DNA from 3 places in the Paenibacillus sp. P46E genome. Region 1 is predicted to be linked to each of the others. Evidence: riboswitches for the same ligand, from Rfam matches in the RefSeq annotation. Region 1 holds a riboswitch; each other region holds the start of a gene.
The links. Region 1 has a riboswitch for thiamine pyrophosphate ahead of A3849_RS24100 (ABC transporter ATP-binding protein). Riboswitches for the same ligand answer to the same signal wherever they lie in the genome.
Positions count from the first base shown of each region.

Region 1 (5,341 bases):
GCGGTAACTGCAGTAAGCGCGGACATGCCGTATACCCCCAGCTCCTGGAAGGTTTTAAGATCGGCCTGAATGCCAGCCCCACCCCCGGAGTCGGAACCGGCAATTGTCAAGGCTTTGAATATTTTATTCCTTGTAGATTCTGTCATAGCAAGGTCTCCTTCCATGAAGCTGATATCATTGTTCCAGACGCTGTATGCGGGAGCGCTCTGCGTATACTTCCGGGGTAACGAGAGCCAGCTGATTCAGGAACTCAATCTGGAAGCTGCCGACTCCCTGGTGGCTTGAACGGTTGGCTGCAATTTCAGCGGCAACGCCATAGAAGGATATAGCTTCTACAGCTGCTTCCAGCCAGGCGCCGCCGCTTGCTGCCAGGAAAGCGCCGACGACTGCACTGAGCAGGCATCCGGTGCCGGTAACCTTAGTCAATACAGGGTGACCGTTGCTGACTACGTAGGTGGTCCTGCCATCTGTGATAACATCCTCTTTGCCGGTGATGATCACCACACAGTTCAGCTTCTGTGCAGCTTTTACAGCTAATGCCACCACATCACCGTCTCCGGTGCCGGCATCCACACCTTTGATGTTCCAGCTCTCGCCTACCACATGGGCAACTTCAGCGACATTGCCGCGCAGTGCGGTGATCTGCATTTGGTTGACCAGCCTATGGGTTACTTCGGTGCGGTAAGCAGTGGCTCCGGCACCTACGGGGTCAAGTACGACCGGCACATGATGACGGTTCGCCGCCTGTCCGGCAATTAGCATCGAATCAATGGCGTAGTCATTGAGTGTACCGATATTTAGCACTACAGCACCAGACATAGCGGCAATATCCGCAACTTCTTCATGCGCATCCGCCATAAAAGGCGAAGCCCCCAGTGCCAGCAGCCCGTTCGCGCTGAAGTTCGCGACCACAATATTTGTAATGTTATGCACCAGCGGATTACTATCCCGCACTTTGGATAAGTAAGACATGAGTATTCCTCCTAAAATTTTTGTCAGCCTTGCTTCTATGAAATTACTTCGTCCAAAACTCGCTCAGGAAGCGTAGATTTAGTTATATGAGCACATCTGAATTCTCATTTACAAGTTAATAAAAGCCTCACCGGTCTTTACCTCGCCATTCAGCAGCCCGTTATCACTAAGCCAGGTTTGTACCTTTTCCCATGATACAGGGTCCTGATAGCCAAACGGCTCACTACCGGCGTCCATCAGGGGCAGCAGCAGCTCCAGGCTTTTGGACTCGATGTCTTTGTCGAGTGGAGCCGTTGCATCCTCATGAGCCAGAAGGAGGTTAAGCGCCTCTTGCGGGTGATCCGCAACGAATTGCTGTCCTTTACGTGCTGCCTGGATAAACTTCTGGATATAGCCTTCAGAATTCTGCAGGCCTTGGTCGCTGGCGACCAAGACTAGCTCATAATAATCGGGGACACCGTAATCGGTTGGGTTCAGCGAAATAACCGGGTGGCCTTCCTTTTCCAGAATCAACTGCTCATGATTAATAAATCCGCCAATAATGCCATCGACACGCCCGGTTGTAATGGCTGGAATCAGGTCAAAACCCACATCGGTCAGGTTTACTGCTCCAGGATCTCCGCCATCGCTTTTGACCATGGTTTTCAGCATAGCTTCATAGAGCGGGATCGAGGAGTATCCGGCATTTTTACCTGCCAGGTCCTTTGGGCTCTTGAGCCCGCTGTCAGCCGGAACCATCAGATGATTTAGCGGATGTCTGACGATCGCAGCAACGGACTTCACCGGAATCTGCTCACCCCGTGCCATCAGCACCTGCGGCTGGTAGCTTAGGGCCAGATCAACCTTGCCTGCAGCTACGAGCTTCAGGGCATCATTGCTGTCGGCGGGCATTTGAATATCCACTGTAAGCCCTTCGTCGGCAAAATATCCGTTTTGCTGGGCCGCGTACAGAAAGGAGTGGACTGCGTTCGGATACCAGTCGAGCATAATCGTCAGCTTGTGGGGCTGCCCGCCTTGATCTGCTGTTGTTGAGCTGGCTTCAGACTTATCATTGCTGTTCCCGCAGCCTGCTGCAGCAAGTCCCAGACACAGAAGCAGCAATAACGGAAGCACAGGGAGTTTCCTTTGTCTAAAGGGAGGTTCAGAAGGGAACAGTTTCATCGATGAATGCCTCTTTTCTGCAAAATAATTTTTTCGAGCAGCACAATAAATAGAAACAGAATGATTCCGAGTGCAGATAAAAGAAATACTGCGGCGAACATTTCCGCACTTTGCAGATTGCCCGCCATCCGGCGGCTGAAATAACCGAGCCCCCGGCTTCCGCCCAGCCATTCCCCGATCGTCGCGCCAATGACGCAGTAGACCATAGAGAGCTTGAGACCAGAGAATAAAGAGGGCAGTGCAGGCGGAATCTGGGTCTTTCGCAGAATTTGCCAGCGGGACGCACCGAGTGTGAGCAACAGTTCTTTGTACATAGCACCGCTTTTACGCAGACCGTCAAAGGTCCCTACTACCACCGGGAAAAAGGCAGTGAGAAAAACCACCGCAACCTTGCTCCAAAGGGTATAACCAAACCACATAATAAAAATGGGTGACAGAGCGATAAGCGGAATGGTCTGACTGATCACCAGCAAGGGGTATAACGCCTTTTCGAGCGGAGTGAACATGTGCATTCCCGTACCCAGTAGCATGCCGCAGGCTGCCGACAGAACAAAGCCGAGCAAAACCTCCTGAAGTGTGGCGGGTAAATGCTCACCGAAGAGCAGCCCGTTCTGCTCCATCAGTGCCGTCCATATAGCCGTTGGAGCCGGGAGAATGAAGGCTGGAACAAGCTTTAGCCGCGCAGCGCACTCCCAGGAAGCTAGGGTGAACAGTACCAGTAAGGCAAAGGGGCCATATTCGCGCAGAAAGGTTCTGCTAATAGATACTCTCATGCAGCCTCCGCTCCAAATTCTCCCGCAAAGTAATAAACTTCGGTTCATAGTTCATCCGGTAATGTCTGGGCCGCGGGATATCCACCAAGAATTCCTGTACACCACCGCTGCCTCCAGACATCAGGTAAATCCGGTCACTGAGCAGCAGCGCCTCCTCCAGATCGTGGGTGATGAACAGAACCGTTTGCTTAAGACTGCCCCACAATTCCAGGAGCCAGCGGTGCAGTTCGCGCTTGGTTATGGCATCCAGTGCCCCAAAAGGCTCATCCAGCAGCATCAGCTCATTTCCGGCGGCAAGGGTGCGGAGCATTGCGACCCGCTGACGCATCCCCCCGGACAGCTCCTGCGGGTAGAGCCGCTCTGTACCTTCAAGGCCAAACCGGTCGAGCATTTCACGGATATTTTTTACAGCTTCTGCTTTGCTGCTCTTTCGCTTCAGCTCCCAGGGCAGCAGGCAGTTGTCCATCACGGTTCTCCAGGGCAGCAGCAGATCCTGTTGTGGCATATAGGCGACCTGGCCCAGACGCGACGCTGGATCGTCAGAGATCATACCGTGAACTTTGAGTTCGCCATCTGTATGCCTTAGCAGACCGGCGATGATTTTGAACAGGGTGCTTTTTCCGCAGCCGCTGGCACCGACAATGGAAATGAATTCGCCCCGGCGGACGTTCATCGAGAGTCCACTGAATACCGGAGTCTGCGGTGAAGCGCTGAAAGCATAGGACAGGTTAGTGATTGAGATCATACTCGTATGTATTAAGCCTCCTTTCATTGGCACGCATCTGCTTCCGGGACTGCGGAAGCACAATAAAGACCCATCCGTCTCCAGGGGAGGCAAATGGGTCTGAAAGGTTCAGGCAGTAGGCTTGAAGCGGCACTGCTGATCGATTCTGTTCCACTTCCCTCCGCTGGTATGATCCAGATCAGGTTCCAAGGGTCCGAAGCTTAAGGCTTCGTCTCAGTCATTAGACTCCCCTAGTGAAATAGCAGGTCAATATTATATTCGCAACTGCTAACAAATATAGCATATTCCAGAATGTTGTCAAAAGAAAGTGTGCTCAGGACCGCTGTAGTCCAGTTACGAATAGGGTTAGAATCCCTTCCAGGATATCCTTTTTGCCCGACCCGTGAAGCTTCTGCTGATAGAGATAAAGATCAGGGCTGAGGACCGCGATCAGAGAAGTTGCGGCAAAATGGGGATCAATAGCAATCAGCTTGCCGTCATCAGCAACCCGCCGCAGACGCTCGGCCATAACTGCGTGTAGCCGCTGGAAAATCGGATGCTCAAACTGGGTAAGCTGTTTCTTGCCCGTGAACTCAGACTTAATCATCTGCAGCAGCTCAGCATGCTGGTCTATGAATTCTACAACCTGTTCAATACTGCTCCGAAGCTCCCCGATGGAACTGCCCACTCCTTCAGTGGCTTGGAGCTCCTGCTCCAATCGGGCAAGAAAACGATCGGAGCTGGTGGAGAGCAGGGCAGAGCAAATTTCACCTTTGTCCGTGAATCTGCGGTATAGCGAACCCTGGCCGATTCCTGCCCGCTTGGCTATGCCGTACATACTGACTGCTTCCAGACCGTTCTCAGTAAAAAGCGCACGGGCGGCTTCAAGAATACGCTGGACATAAGGGTCCTGATTATTCCGGGAGGAGGATGGATTTGGTGGTGGTGTTAGGTTTGAGGATGGATTGCTGCCTTGTTCTCTCGGGTTCATGACAGGCTCCTTTCAGAAATACAGTATATATTTACAGGAAATATGTGAACTCCATTGACAGAGCGGACAATTGTCCGTAGACTGAAAAAAGTATTATCGGACAGTTGTCCGTTCGAAGATATATTATATCGATTAAGCTGTGCTGAGGTCAATAAGTCCATCTGCGCAGTTCAATTCAGGAGGAGACAGAGAATGGAGCAATCGCTTAAACCGGAGGCCGATTTTCGCCTGTCAAGCATTCTGGTTCCGCTGCTGGCCATCATTGCAGGTGTATTCATGGTGGTGCTCGACAGTACGGCTATGAATGTGGCTTTGTCAACGCTGGTCAAGGATTTTAATACGGATTTAAATACATTGCAATGGATTGTGACCGGGTACATGCTGGCCCAGGCCTCGGTGATCCCGTTGTCCGGCTGGCTGTCTGACCGCTTCGGGGCCAAGACTGTTTTTCTGACTGCAGTTATCGTATTCACTATGGGTTCAATTCTCTGTGCAACACCAAGCCGTGCAGAATGGCTGATTGCGTTCCGCGTCCTGCAGGGTCTGGGCGGAGGCTGTGTGCTTCCTGTCGGGATGGCATATGTATACAAACTGGCACCCAAGAGTAAGGTAGGCGTAGTCATGGGGATCATGGGTATTCCGGTGCTGTTCGCTCCGGCTATCGGTCCCGTGCTGTCCGGCTGGCTGGTAGAGTATCATTCCTGGCGCTGGATCTTCCTC
Region 1 is NZ_LVYZ01000064.1:30,925-36,265, forward strand. Features, by position in the region: gene thiD (bifunctional hydroxymethylpyrimidine kinase/phosphomethylpyrimidine kinase) at 1-146, opposite strand, end outside; gene thiM (hydroxyethylthiazole kinase) at 175-990, opposite strand; gene A3849_RS24090 (ABC transporter substrate-binding protein) at 1,081-2,133, opposite strand; gene A3849_RS24095 (ABC transporter permease) at 2,130-2,906, opposite strand; gene A3849_RS24100 (ABC transporter ATP-binding protein) at 2,890-3,678, opposite strand; TPP riboswitch at 3,790-3,893, opposite strand; gene A3849_RS24105 (TetR/AcrR family transcriptional regulator) at 3,965-4,621, opposite strand; gene A3849_RS24110 (DHA2 family efflux MFS transporter permease subunit) at 4,814-5,341, shown strand, end outside.

Region 2 (5,341 bases), on a different contig from region 1:
GCTTCGTAATATCGCGGAAACCCAGCTCAACCATAATGTCTACGGCCTCCGGATAACGACTGACCAGCTCGAATATGGACTCATCCATGTTAAGGTGTTTGCTCATTGCACTCTCCTCCTGCAGCTTAGCTTCACGCCAATTGATAACCTTTCTCAACAACAGCTTAGCATAGGGTACAGGGCCGAAGAGTGATTGCAGTCACTAAATCAGAAACTTATATACCTGCAACTAATCATTGCACAGCAGAAATGAATTGGCCCTGTTTGTGTTACCGGCATGCCTGTATGCCAACTCCTGGATATTGAAAAAAGCTGCTTCCTCTGCCTGTTACAGCAAGGAAATCAGCCTCTTATAAAGCCCGTTCCGGCTATAGCATTTTGCTCAGTCTGGACGAATTGCGGATATCATGCGAAATGCGCATGCTGCAGAATTTGGGACCGCACATGGAGCAGAAATGCGCTGTTTTGGCACCCTCGGCAGGAAGAGTCTCATCATGGTACTCCAGCGCCCGCTCAGGATCGAGCGACAGATGGAACTGGTCACGCCAGCGGAACTCGAACCGAGCCTTGGACAATGCATTGTCCCGATCCTGGGCACCCGGGTGGCCTTTGGCCAGATCTGCAGCATGAGCAGCGATTTTGTAGGTGATAACTCCTTCACGCACGTCATTCTTGTTAGGCAGACCCAGATGCTCCTTGGGCGTAACATAGCACAGCATCGCTGTCCCGAACCAGCCAATCATCGCCGCGCCAATCGCCGAAGTAATATGGTCATAACCGGGGGCAATGTCCGTGGTTAGCGGACCCAGTGTGTAGAAAGGGGCTTCCTGGCAGAGCTCCAGCTGCTTATCCATATTTTCCTTGATCTTGTGCATTGGCACATGCCCCGGGCCTTCGACCATCACCTGAATATCGTGTTTCCAGGCAATGGCTGTCAACTCCCCAAGCGTCTCCAGCTCAGCGAACTGAGCCTCATCATTGGCATCGGCGATGGAGCCCGGGCGCAGTCCGTCTCCCAAGGAAAAGGCCACATCATAAGTCTTCATAATCTCACAGATTTCTTCAAAATGTGTATATAAAAAGTTCTCTTGCTGATGTGCAAGGCACCAGGCCGCCATGATGGAGCCGCCTCGGGATACAATCCCAGTCATTCTTCGGGCAGTAAGCGGGATATACCGCTTCAGCACCCCGGCATGAATGGTAAAGTAATCTACACCTTGCTCCGCCTGTTCAATCAGCGTATCGCGGTACAGCTCCCAGGTCAGATCCTCGGCTATTCCTTTTACCTTCTCCAGCGCCTGGTAGATCGGCACTGTGCCGATCGGTACTGGTGAGTTGCGGATAATCCATTCGCGGGTGGCATGAATTTTTGCACCAGTGGAAAGATCCATAATCGTATCGGCACCCCATCGGGTCGCCCATCTCATCTTCTCCACTTCCTCTTCAATGGAAGAAGAGACAGCGGAATTCCCAATGTTCGCGTTGATCTTAACCAGGAAGTTGCGGCCGATGATCATCGGCTCACTCTCAGGATGGTTGATATTAGCCGGGATAATGGCCCGTCCGGCAGCGACCTCATCCCTTACGAATTCAGGCCGGGTATTCTCGCGAATCGCGATATACTCCATTTCCGGTGTAATCATCCCTAACCGCGCATAATGCAGCTGGGTAACATTGCGCCCCTCACGTGCTCGTAAGGGATTCCGCCGCAAGCCGGCGAACCCTTCTGCCGACGCCCGGTCTGCAGCTAATCCGCAGGCTCCGGGTTGAACGGTTCTCCCGGCGTACTCCTCTGAATCCCCGCGTTCCGCAATCCAGCTTAAGCGGTGCGGAGGCAACCCTTTCCGAACATCGGTATCTTCAGCGGCATCGGTGTAAATACCACTGGTATCATAGACACGAAGCGGCGCATTGTCCTCTTCCCCCGCAACACCTTCGGTCCGGCTAAGGCGGATTTCACGCATCGGAACCTGAATATCCGGACGCGAGCCCTCTACATACACCTTACGGCTTGCGGGAAATCCCGAAAGATCGACTTGTTCCTTTTTGAATGAATCTGACATTCTTATCTCCTCCTTATCGCTCTGTGAGCCATTCAGATAAGATCAGCACGCAGCAAAAAGCCGCTCCACCTGGAGCGGCTTTATTCATGAACAGCCAAATAAGGCTGTGCTCAAAAAAGGTCCGACTCCACTTTCCTACGCTGGTATGATCCAGATCAGGTTCAAGGGTCCGGGAATTCAATTTTCCCGTCTCAGCCTATTCAGGCTCCCCTAGTGGGTATCTTATCTAATTAAATATAATCTACTTTAGCAGGTATTTATTGTCAATCAAAAAATTTGCTTAACCCGCATTGTCGTTACTTATCCAGCGTTTCGCTCCAGTCATGTACCATAGCGCCTTCCAAATATTTCTCGGCATCCATAGCAGCCATGCAGCCGGTTCCTGCAGCTGAAATCGCCTGCCGGTAACGGGTATCCTGAACATCCCCACAAGCGAACACGCCGGGAATGTTGGTTTCGGTTGTTCCTGGGTTCACAACGATATAGCCGTTGGCATCCGTAGTAATCTGACCGCCCAGGAACGCGGTATTCGGTGTGTGGCCGATAGCGACAAATACGCCATCTGCTTCCACGAGCTCCTCAAGACCCGTATCATTGTTACGGACGGTAAGTCCCTTCACCCCGTTATCCCCAAGGGTCACTTCAAGCGGCGTGCGGTTCAGTGCCCAGGCCACTTTGCTGTTCTCCCGCGCGCGGTCCTGCATAATCTTCGAAGCGCGCAGCTCCGGACGGCGGTGGACCAGGGTTACGCTAGAAGCGAACCGCGTGAGGAAGCTGGCTTCCTCCATCGCGGAGTCGCCGCCACCGACCACGACAATCTTTTTACCACGGAAAAAGAAACCGTCGCAGGTTGCACAGGTACTAACCCCGCGTCCGACATTCTCCTGCTCTCCCGGTATGCCCAGGTACCTAGCCGAAGCACCAGTTGATATAATCACCGACTCTGCTTCCAGTACACCCAGACCATCCACGGTTACTTTGAAAGGGCGCTGCGAGAAATCCACAGAATCCACCCAGCCATTCTTAAATTGAGCCCCAAAGCGTTCTGCCTGCTTGCGCATGTTATCCATCAGATCCGGACCTAGAATACCTTCAGGAAAACCAGGAAAGTTCTCTACCTCTGTCGTCGTAGTCAATTGTCCTCCTGGCTGCAATCCTTCAATAACAAGGGGGCTGAGGTTGGCGCGTGCCAGGTAAATCGCAGCAGTTAATCCTGCCGGACCTGTTCCGATTACAATTGTTTTGTACATTAGCAAGTCCTCCTAAGGGTCAGATATTTTCCGTAAATGGCGGCAAAATGTCTGCTGCCGCCCCGTCCTGCGTTAACTCGCATGCTTGATGAATACGGCGTGCGTACCGGCTTACCATGGAGACGGAAACGCCGTAATGCTGGGCAGCCTCCCGGTAGGTAACCGGATGACCATGAAGCTTGGCAGTTAAATATTCCAGAGCCGCACACCAGCCCTCTGCATGCCGGAACAAGGGCACATCCGGATAGAGGCGGGCTATGAACTGCTTCCAGAGAAGCTCGGCATCCCGTTTCTGGGCGGCATCCAATCTCCGGTCCATCACAGCAGCCATATGATCTATAATCCGCTGCCAGTCCTCTTTCCACTCTGGCGGCCCTTTATGGCTTGATACAACCGGTTCCTGAATCACCCTCTGGACTACACTTTCCTCCGGACTGCCGCCGATCAGCCGCTGCAGACTGAGAAGCGCAGCCTCCTGCAGCGGTTCCTGCTCCGAAACTCCCTTTAGAACATCGGATATTTCATCGTCCTCAATCCAGCGTAGCGCTTCTGTCACCTGGAGCTTCGTACTAGCATCACCGTAGCGCAACGCCCAGAAGAACGAAGCGCGCAGCAGCGGATTATTCTGTACTTCTTCCGTGAAGCTGTCTGTATTGTTCTTCCACTGCTTCAGCTGCTCCTGAAAAGGCAGCTGATAATTATAGCTTACCGGAGGCAGCGGCCTGCCCTCTGACTGTGCCAGCTGCATCTGGGACAGGAAAAACTTCGGAACTGCTGAGTCCGGGTCCAGCCTGGAAGCCATTTGCCAGCAGCGTATAGCCTCAGTATGAAGCCCGCTGTTGCTGGCCGCCGCTGCACAATAATGGTACAAGCCGGCATCCCCGCCGACCTCTTCATCCTTCAGCAGACGGCGGAAATGTCCATATGCAGTATGGTGCTTGCCCAGTATGCCCATCGTTGTCGCCATTTTAAAAACATGCTCCTGATGAAAAGGCACTGTCGCTTCTAGCATACGCACCAATCCCGCCAGCTGGTCCTGATCGCCGGCATATTGCAGGAAAATCGCCATGTTGCAGAGGGCATGCAGGTTGCCCGGGTCCTGCTTCAGCACTTCGCCAAGACATTCCTTGGCTTTGGCGAAGCGGCCCATATAGAAATAGGCAAGAGCCAGATTGTTATGCGCCGCCAGGAAGTCTGGAATGTTCTGGACAATCTCTTCAAGCAGCTTGACCGCTTGCGGGAATTTACCTTCCTCCAAAAGACTCCGGGCTCTGTCATGCTCCACCACACCTTCCCGGCTGCGGATCCGGACTAACGGAGCGGGCCGGTCCAGCTCATACTGCAGCAGTTCCATCAGCTCTTCGGACTCAGCCATAAACTCACCGCTTGCATCCTCTTGCAAATAGGTCACAAGACTGCGCTCCGCCTCTTCAAAGTTTTCCATATTAGCGTAGTTATTAGCCATGTAGAAGTGGCACTCTGTCATAGACGGATCAATCTCTTCCAGAACATGAGTCAAGATGTCGTTGGACGCCTCGTATTTCCCCATTTCGGATAATATACCCGCCATATTGCAATGATTTACCGGGTTTTCCGGCTCATATTCAACAGCTTTGCGAAAATTCTTCAATGCCTTATCATATTGAAAGCGGTCCAATGACCGTACGGCTCTTTCAAAGAAAAAATTGGCATCCAGAGTGACGGGAATCACGTTACCATTCACCGCGTTATTCTCTGAAGTTCTCTCAATCATGGAAGCAAGGCACCTCCCTTTGTAAGCTTCCTTATCCTCACGAAAAATAGGAGAGCGGCAGCAAACGCCTGCCCGGACTCCCACCTAAGTGCCGTCGTTTCCATTTTTGGTCCCGACTGTCTTCACACAGTATACCACATGTGGCAGGGGGATTCTCAAGATTGGAAGGGACTCTCCAGGAGGAAAAAGCTTCAAAAAGCTATTCAAGCCCCCCGATTGTTCAGTCTGGTTTGTCTATTGTCCTAATATAAAAAAGACGCAGGAATTAAATCCCC
Region 2 is NZ_LVYZ01000027.1:21,613-26,953, reverse strand. Features, by position in the region: gene A3849_RS06035 (DUF1858 domain-containing protein) at 1-106, opposite strand, end outside; gene thiC (phosphomethylpyrimidine synthase ThiC) at 369-2,063, opposite strand; TPP riboswitch at 2,179-2,285, opposite strand; gene trxB (thioredoxin-disulfide reductase) at 2,360-3,313, opposite strand; gene A3849_RS06020 (tetratricopeptide repeat protein) at 3,333-5,066, opposite strand; gene A3849_RS06015 (ribose-phosphate diphosphokinase) at 5,332-5,341, opposite strand, start outside.
Region 2: another riboswitch for thiamine pyrophosphate. It lies ahead of thiC (phosphomethylpyrimidine synthase ThiC); the one in region 1 lies ahead of A3849_RS24100 (ABC transporter ATP-binding protein).

Region 3 (5,341 bases), on a different contig from region 1:
TGATCTCCTGCACATTCCGTTCATCCGAGATTTCGAATTGCGGAGTCCCGCCATCCTGGGTGTGTCCCCCTACTTCGGTGGAGACACCTGCCGACATTTTGGTGATCCCAAGAAGGATCAGATGATCCCGCAGGGAGGCGGGCTCCCGGGTGGACAGGGTAATGCCGGAGTGTGGCAGAAACAGGCGATAAGCCAAAATAATCTGCACCAGCGCACGGTCGGTGACATCGCTCTCCGGGTTGAACTCGCCCAGATACGGACGAAAGCGCGGGGCGGATAAACCGATTTCACATTCCGGATATTTGTCCTGCAGATAGCGGGCATGCATCGCGGTCTTGAAGGCTTCCTGGCGCCAATCATACATGCCCAGAAGCGCACCGATGTTGACCGAGCGGAAACCGGCCTGACAGCCCCGTTCGGGGGCATCCAGGCGATTGCGGTAGACTCTTTTGGGACCTTTCACATGCAGCTTGCGGTAGGTTTCCTGATGGTAGACCTCCTGATACAGAGTCAACCCGTCTACTCCCGCTTCCCTAAGCTCCCGATATTCCTCGGTAGAAAGCGGATTCACCTCTATACTGACAGAAGAGAAGTACTCATGCAGAATTTCTACGCATTCCTTTATATAAGCGGCCGGACTTTCCGAACGCGACTCCCCGGTCAGAATCAGAAGATGGCGCAGGCCTGTGGAGGAGATCGCTATGGCCTCTTGTCTGACCTCCTCCGGGGTCAATTTTTTTCTCGGAAAATCATAAATCGAGCTGAAGCTGCAATACGTACAGTGATTCACACAGAAATCAGCCAGATACATCGGTGTGAACAGCTGCATCACATGCCCAAAATGTGTGCGGGTCAACCGCTGTGCACGCTGAGCCATCTCCTCCAGACAAGATTCCGCAGCCGGAGACAGCAGAGCCTGCAGGTCTTTTTCATCCAGACGATCCTTGAGAATTGCCCGCTTCACATCCTCCACCCGGTACTCCCGCCACAAGCTCCCGTAAGGCAGTTGCTCCAGACGAGTCAGTGGTTCAAAAAAGCTCATGTTACTCCCCCATTTCCGTTAGCCTGTGAGTCACTTCAGAAATCCGGTCAATGGCGAAGACGCAACAGCCGTCTCTTCCACTGGACCAAGTCCAGCCAAATATGCCTTGCGGCCTGCAACTACCGCCTCGCGGAAGGCTTCTGCCATTAGCAAGGGATCACGGGCGGTAGCGATTGCCGTATTGAGCAGCACAGCGGATGCGCCAAGCTCCATCGCTTCTGCCGCTTCGGACGGACGGCCGATGCCGGCGTCGACGATCACCGGTAGATCCACCTCAGAGATGAGAATGCGCAGCAGTTCTGTGGTACGCAGTCCGCGGTTCGAGCCGATGGGAGAGCCGAGCGGCATGATGGCGGCGGCTCCCGCTGCCTGCATCCGCAGCGCGGCTGAAAGGTCCGGGCTCATATAGGGCAGCACTACGAAGCCTTCGGCGGCCAGTATCTCCGTAGCCCGGATAGTCTCCAGGTTGTCTGGAAGCAGATATTTCTGATCCTTGATGACCTCAATTTTGACCCAATTGCCAAGGCCTGCGGCCCTGGCCAGTCTGGCGATCCGCACAGCTTCCTCAGCAGTGCGCGCACCCGAAGTATTCGGAAGCAGAGTCATATGGGAAGGAATATGGCTGATAATATTGTCCTCGCTCTCTGGATCTACACGGCGCAAGGCAACCGTGATTACCTGTGAGCCTGAAGCTGAAACCACCTCGGGAATCATTGTATTGCGGCTGTATTTGCCGGTGCCGATGAACAGCCGGCTCGATAACGGAATGCCGCCAATCACCAATGGATCTAACATGAACTCGCCTCCTGGGATGAAATTCGATAGCGTGAAAAAAATTCAAATATTTTATGATAGCCTCATGGCCTCAGCCCCCGCCCACAAAATGCACCAGTTCCAGCCTGTCGCCTTCACATAATACCTCCGACCCGTAATGCTCCTTGCCGACAATCTCACCATTTCGTTCCACGATCACAAGCCGAAAGCTCCATTCGGGCCGGCTTAACAGATCGGCAACAGTCCGGCAGTCTTCCGCAACCACTCCGGGCTTGCCATTAATGATCAGATTCATGCGCTCTCACCTCCTTCGTGTGATCACTTTCACGGATTTGCTGAATTCACATACACCACAGGTCCTAAGCCTCCTGGACCGCCAACCGGTAAGCACGGGCAGCAGCTACAGGATCATCTGCTCCGCAAATGCCGGACATGACCGCAATTCCTGCAGCTCCGCGACGGATCACTTGACCTGCATTCCCCGGCTCCATCCCGCCGATAGCGATCAGTGGAATACGGGTGCTACGGACCGCTTCCTCCAGGAGCGCCAAACCGCGCCCCTGTTGACCGGGCTTGCAGCCAGTAGGGAAAATATGCCCGAACAGGCAGAAGTCCGCTCCCTGTCTGCCTGCTTCTGCTGCTTCTGCGGCGGAGTGCACCGACCTGCCCAGCCGGAGGCCGGAGGCCGCTGCACGGGCTGCAGCAGTCGGCAGGCTGTGCCAGGCTAGCTGGACAGCACCTGCACCGGCGGCCAGTGCAACATCCAGACGGTCATTGATGACCAGTCTGGATGCGGGGATTCCAGCACGCAGCAGTTGCTCTGCCATCCCCAGCAGCTCCAGGGCAGAGCGGTGCTTTTCCCGCAGATGAATATAGTCCACGAGCGGATGCACAGCAGCCGCCAGGCTGATGAACCGCCCCGGCTCCAGCTTCCCATCAGAGATCAAATGAATTTCCGCCACTTCTTCACCTCCTGCTCCACTTTTTTACGACAAACGGGCAACACAAAAAAAACCGCCCCCGCGATAGGAGGCAGTCATAAATTTGTACAGGAATACGGGTGTAAGAAATACAACCCCGCTGCAGTTCATTCATTCTCCGCTTTCCTACGCTGGTTTTAACCAGATCAGGTTCAAAGGGTCCGAACGTCATGTTCGTCTCAGCCTTGCGGCACCCCTAGGGACAATTGCAGTATTCAGTTGCTGACGTGGTTCATATTAACATATTCTTCCGCGGAAAAGCTATCCCTTTTACCGAAAGCTTCACAGCTTGCAAGGGACATGAAAAAAGCAGACCACATGGACCTGCTATTGAACCGTTATATTTCCGAAACCGACTGGCCGCACAGCAACTTCTAGCCGTTGACAATTTCCCCGCCGTTAACATGCATGACCTGACCGCTAACATAGGATGAATCATCCGAGGCCAGATAGACATAGGCTGGTGCCAGCTCTTCCGGTTGTCCCGGACGCTGCATAGGCTGTGTGCCGCCGAACTCACTGACCTTTTTGGCATCAAATGTGGATGGAATCAGCGGTGTCCAGATCGGACCCGGAGCGACAGCATTCACACGGATGCCCTTTTCCGCCAGATTCATCGATAGCGAGCGGGTGAAGCTGAGAATCGCGCCTTTGGTGGACGAATAGTCCAGAAGTTGCGGACTGCCGCGGTAGGCGGTGATCGATGTCGTGTTGATGATCGTGGAGCCTTTTTTCAGATGCGGCATTGCTGCCTTAGTCAAATAGAACATGGAGAAAATATTCGTACGGAACGTCCGCTCCAGCTGCTCGGAGGTAATATCCTCAATCTTGTCCTGCGGATGCTGCTCGGCTGCATTGTTAATCAGGATGTCCAACTTGCCCAATCCCTCCACCGCCCGGTTGATCAGATCCTGGCAGAACGCTTCTACGCCGATGTCACCGGCAATCAGAATACACTTCCGTCCTTCCTGCTCTACTTGACGTTTGGTCTCTTCGGCATCAGAATGCTCATTCAGATATGAAATGACCACATCCGCACCCTCTTTGGCAAAATGAACGGCAACCGCCCGTCCAATGCCGCTGTCGCCTCCCGTAATGAGCGCCGCCTTACCCAGCAGTTTGCCTGCTGCCTTGTAGCTGGACGTTTCAAATTCAGGGCGCGGATTCATCTCGCTCTCGATACCGGGCTGACGGTCCTGCACCTGGGGAGGCAAGGTTTTGGTAGTCTGTTTATTTTCTGGCATGATCCATTCTCCTTTCGCTGTGTACCTTTTGTTGAAGTAACCACATCGTATTAGGATGGCTTCTGCATCATCAATTATACAATCGTTTTACGTTATGTTACTTACCACACTTCCCGGCTGTCCAAACAAAAATATAGTCGTTTTTGACGTAAAGGGCCGATATAATTTAGTGAAGTAATGATTGATATGGGTTTCGGAGCGATTACCAAAAGGATAAGGAGGCGAATAAGTGATATGACGAGAAATGCACGGAGTATCATCGTTGCCGTCAAAGGAGTCATCCTGCATCAAGGCAGAATCCTGCTCGTACAGCGGGCTGCTGCAGATGCGATAGGAGCAGGCAGCTGGGAATGCCCCGGCGGAAAAATAGAATTTGGAGAAGGCCTGGAGGCTGCACTGGAGCGGGAGATTAAGGAGGAAACCGGACTGAAGGTCACGGTGGAAAAGCTATTGTATGCCGTGTCCTTTCTGACCAATCCGGGCAGGCAGCTCGTCCTCATCACCTACTGGTGCATGACCGGTGAGAATACAGTAGTGCTCTCTGATGAGCATGCAGATTACAAATGGTGTACCCGTCACGAGCTTCAGACTCTGCTCCCGCCCGGGATACAAGAAGAATTTGAGAAAAGCAATGTATTTTCGTCAGAGGAACTGTTATAAGATATCCGGGCTGGAATGCAGAAAAGGCCCACCCCCTCGAATCAGGGGCAGGCTTGACGGTTTGGTGAATCATCACCCATACCAAGTGGAAACGGCTTGGCCGTCCTTTTAAGGGACGGAATCCGTTTCAGCGAGAAATAGAAGGATGATTTATAGCGTGAAACCTATAAATCCTTATATTTCTAGATAATGTGTCTATACACCATGAAAAACACCATTACGATCAGCACAACCATCAGCAGCAGGCTCATGGTGCGAAGCTTCGCGGTATGGTCTGACACATCACGGTTCTCACGCATACCAGCTGCGGCTAGACGCAGCGGCTTGCCCATGATGCCGCCCAAGGCAAACATTGCCAGCAGGAGTACAACCACGACCACCATCCAGGCTACGGTGTAATCCCCCTGAGAGATCATGTATCCGCCGGTCAGCAGCTGAATGACCAGACCATACTGGGCAAACCGGTTCAATCCGCCAATGGCGCTAAGCGTCCCTTCTTTGGCTCCAGCAGACAGCTTTCCAGTGCCGCTCAGAATGAACGGAAGCACCAGGTAAAAACCGACCGCCAATGTCCCGATCATATGTAAGAAAAAGAAAATCCGATCCATTGATTAACCTCCTCACTTTCGCTGTGATATAAG
Region 3 is NZ_LVYZ01000034.1:94,910-100,250, forward strand. Features, by position in the region: gene thiH (2-iminoacetate synthase ThiH) at 1-1,042, opposite strand, end outside; gene A3849_RS11305 (thiazole synthase) at 1,073-1,837, opposite strand; gene thiS (sulfur carrier protein ThiS) at 1,908-2,111, opposite strand; gene A3849_RS11315 (thiamine phosphate synthase) at 2,176-2,778, opposite strand; TPP riboswitch at 2,903-3,004, opposite strand; gene A3849_RS11320 (SDR family oxidoreductase) at 3,171-4,040, opposite strand; gene A3849_RS11325 (NUDIX hydrolase) at 4,275-4,700, shown strand; gene A3849_RS11330 (hypothetical protein) at 4,883-5,308, opposite strand.
Region 3: another riboswitch for thiamine pyrophosphate. It lies ahead of A3849_RS11315 (thiamine phosphate synthase); the one in region 1 lies ahead of A3849_RS24100 (ABC transporter ATP-binding protein).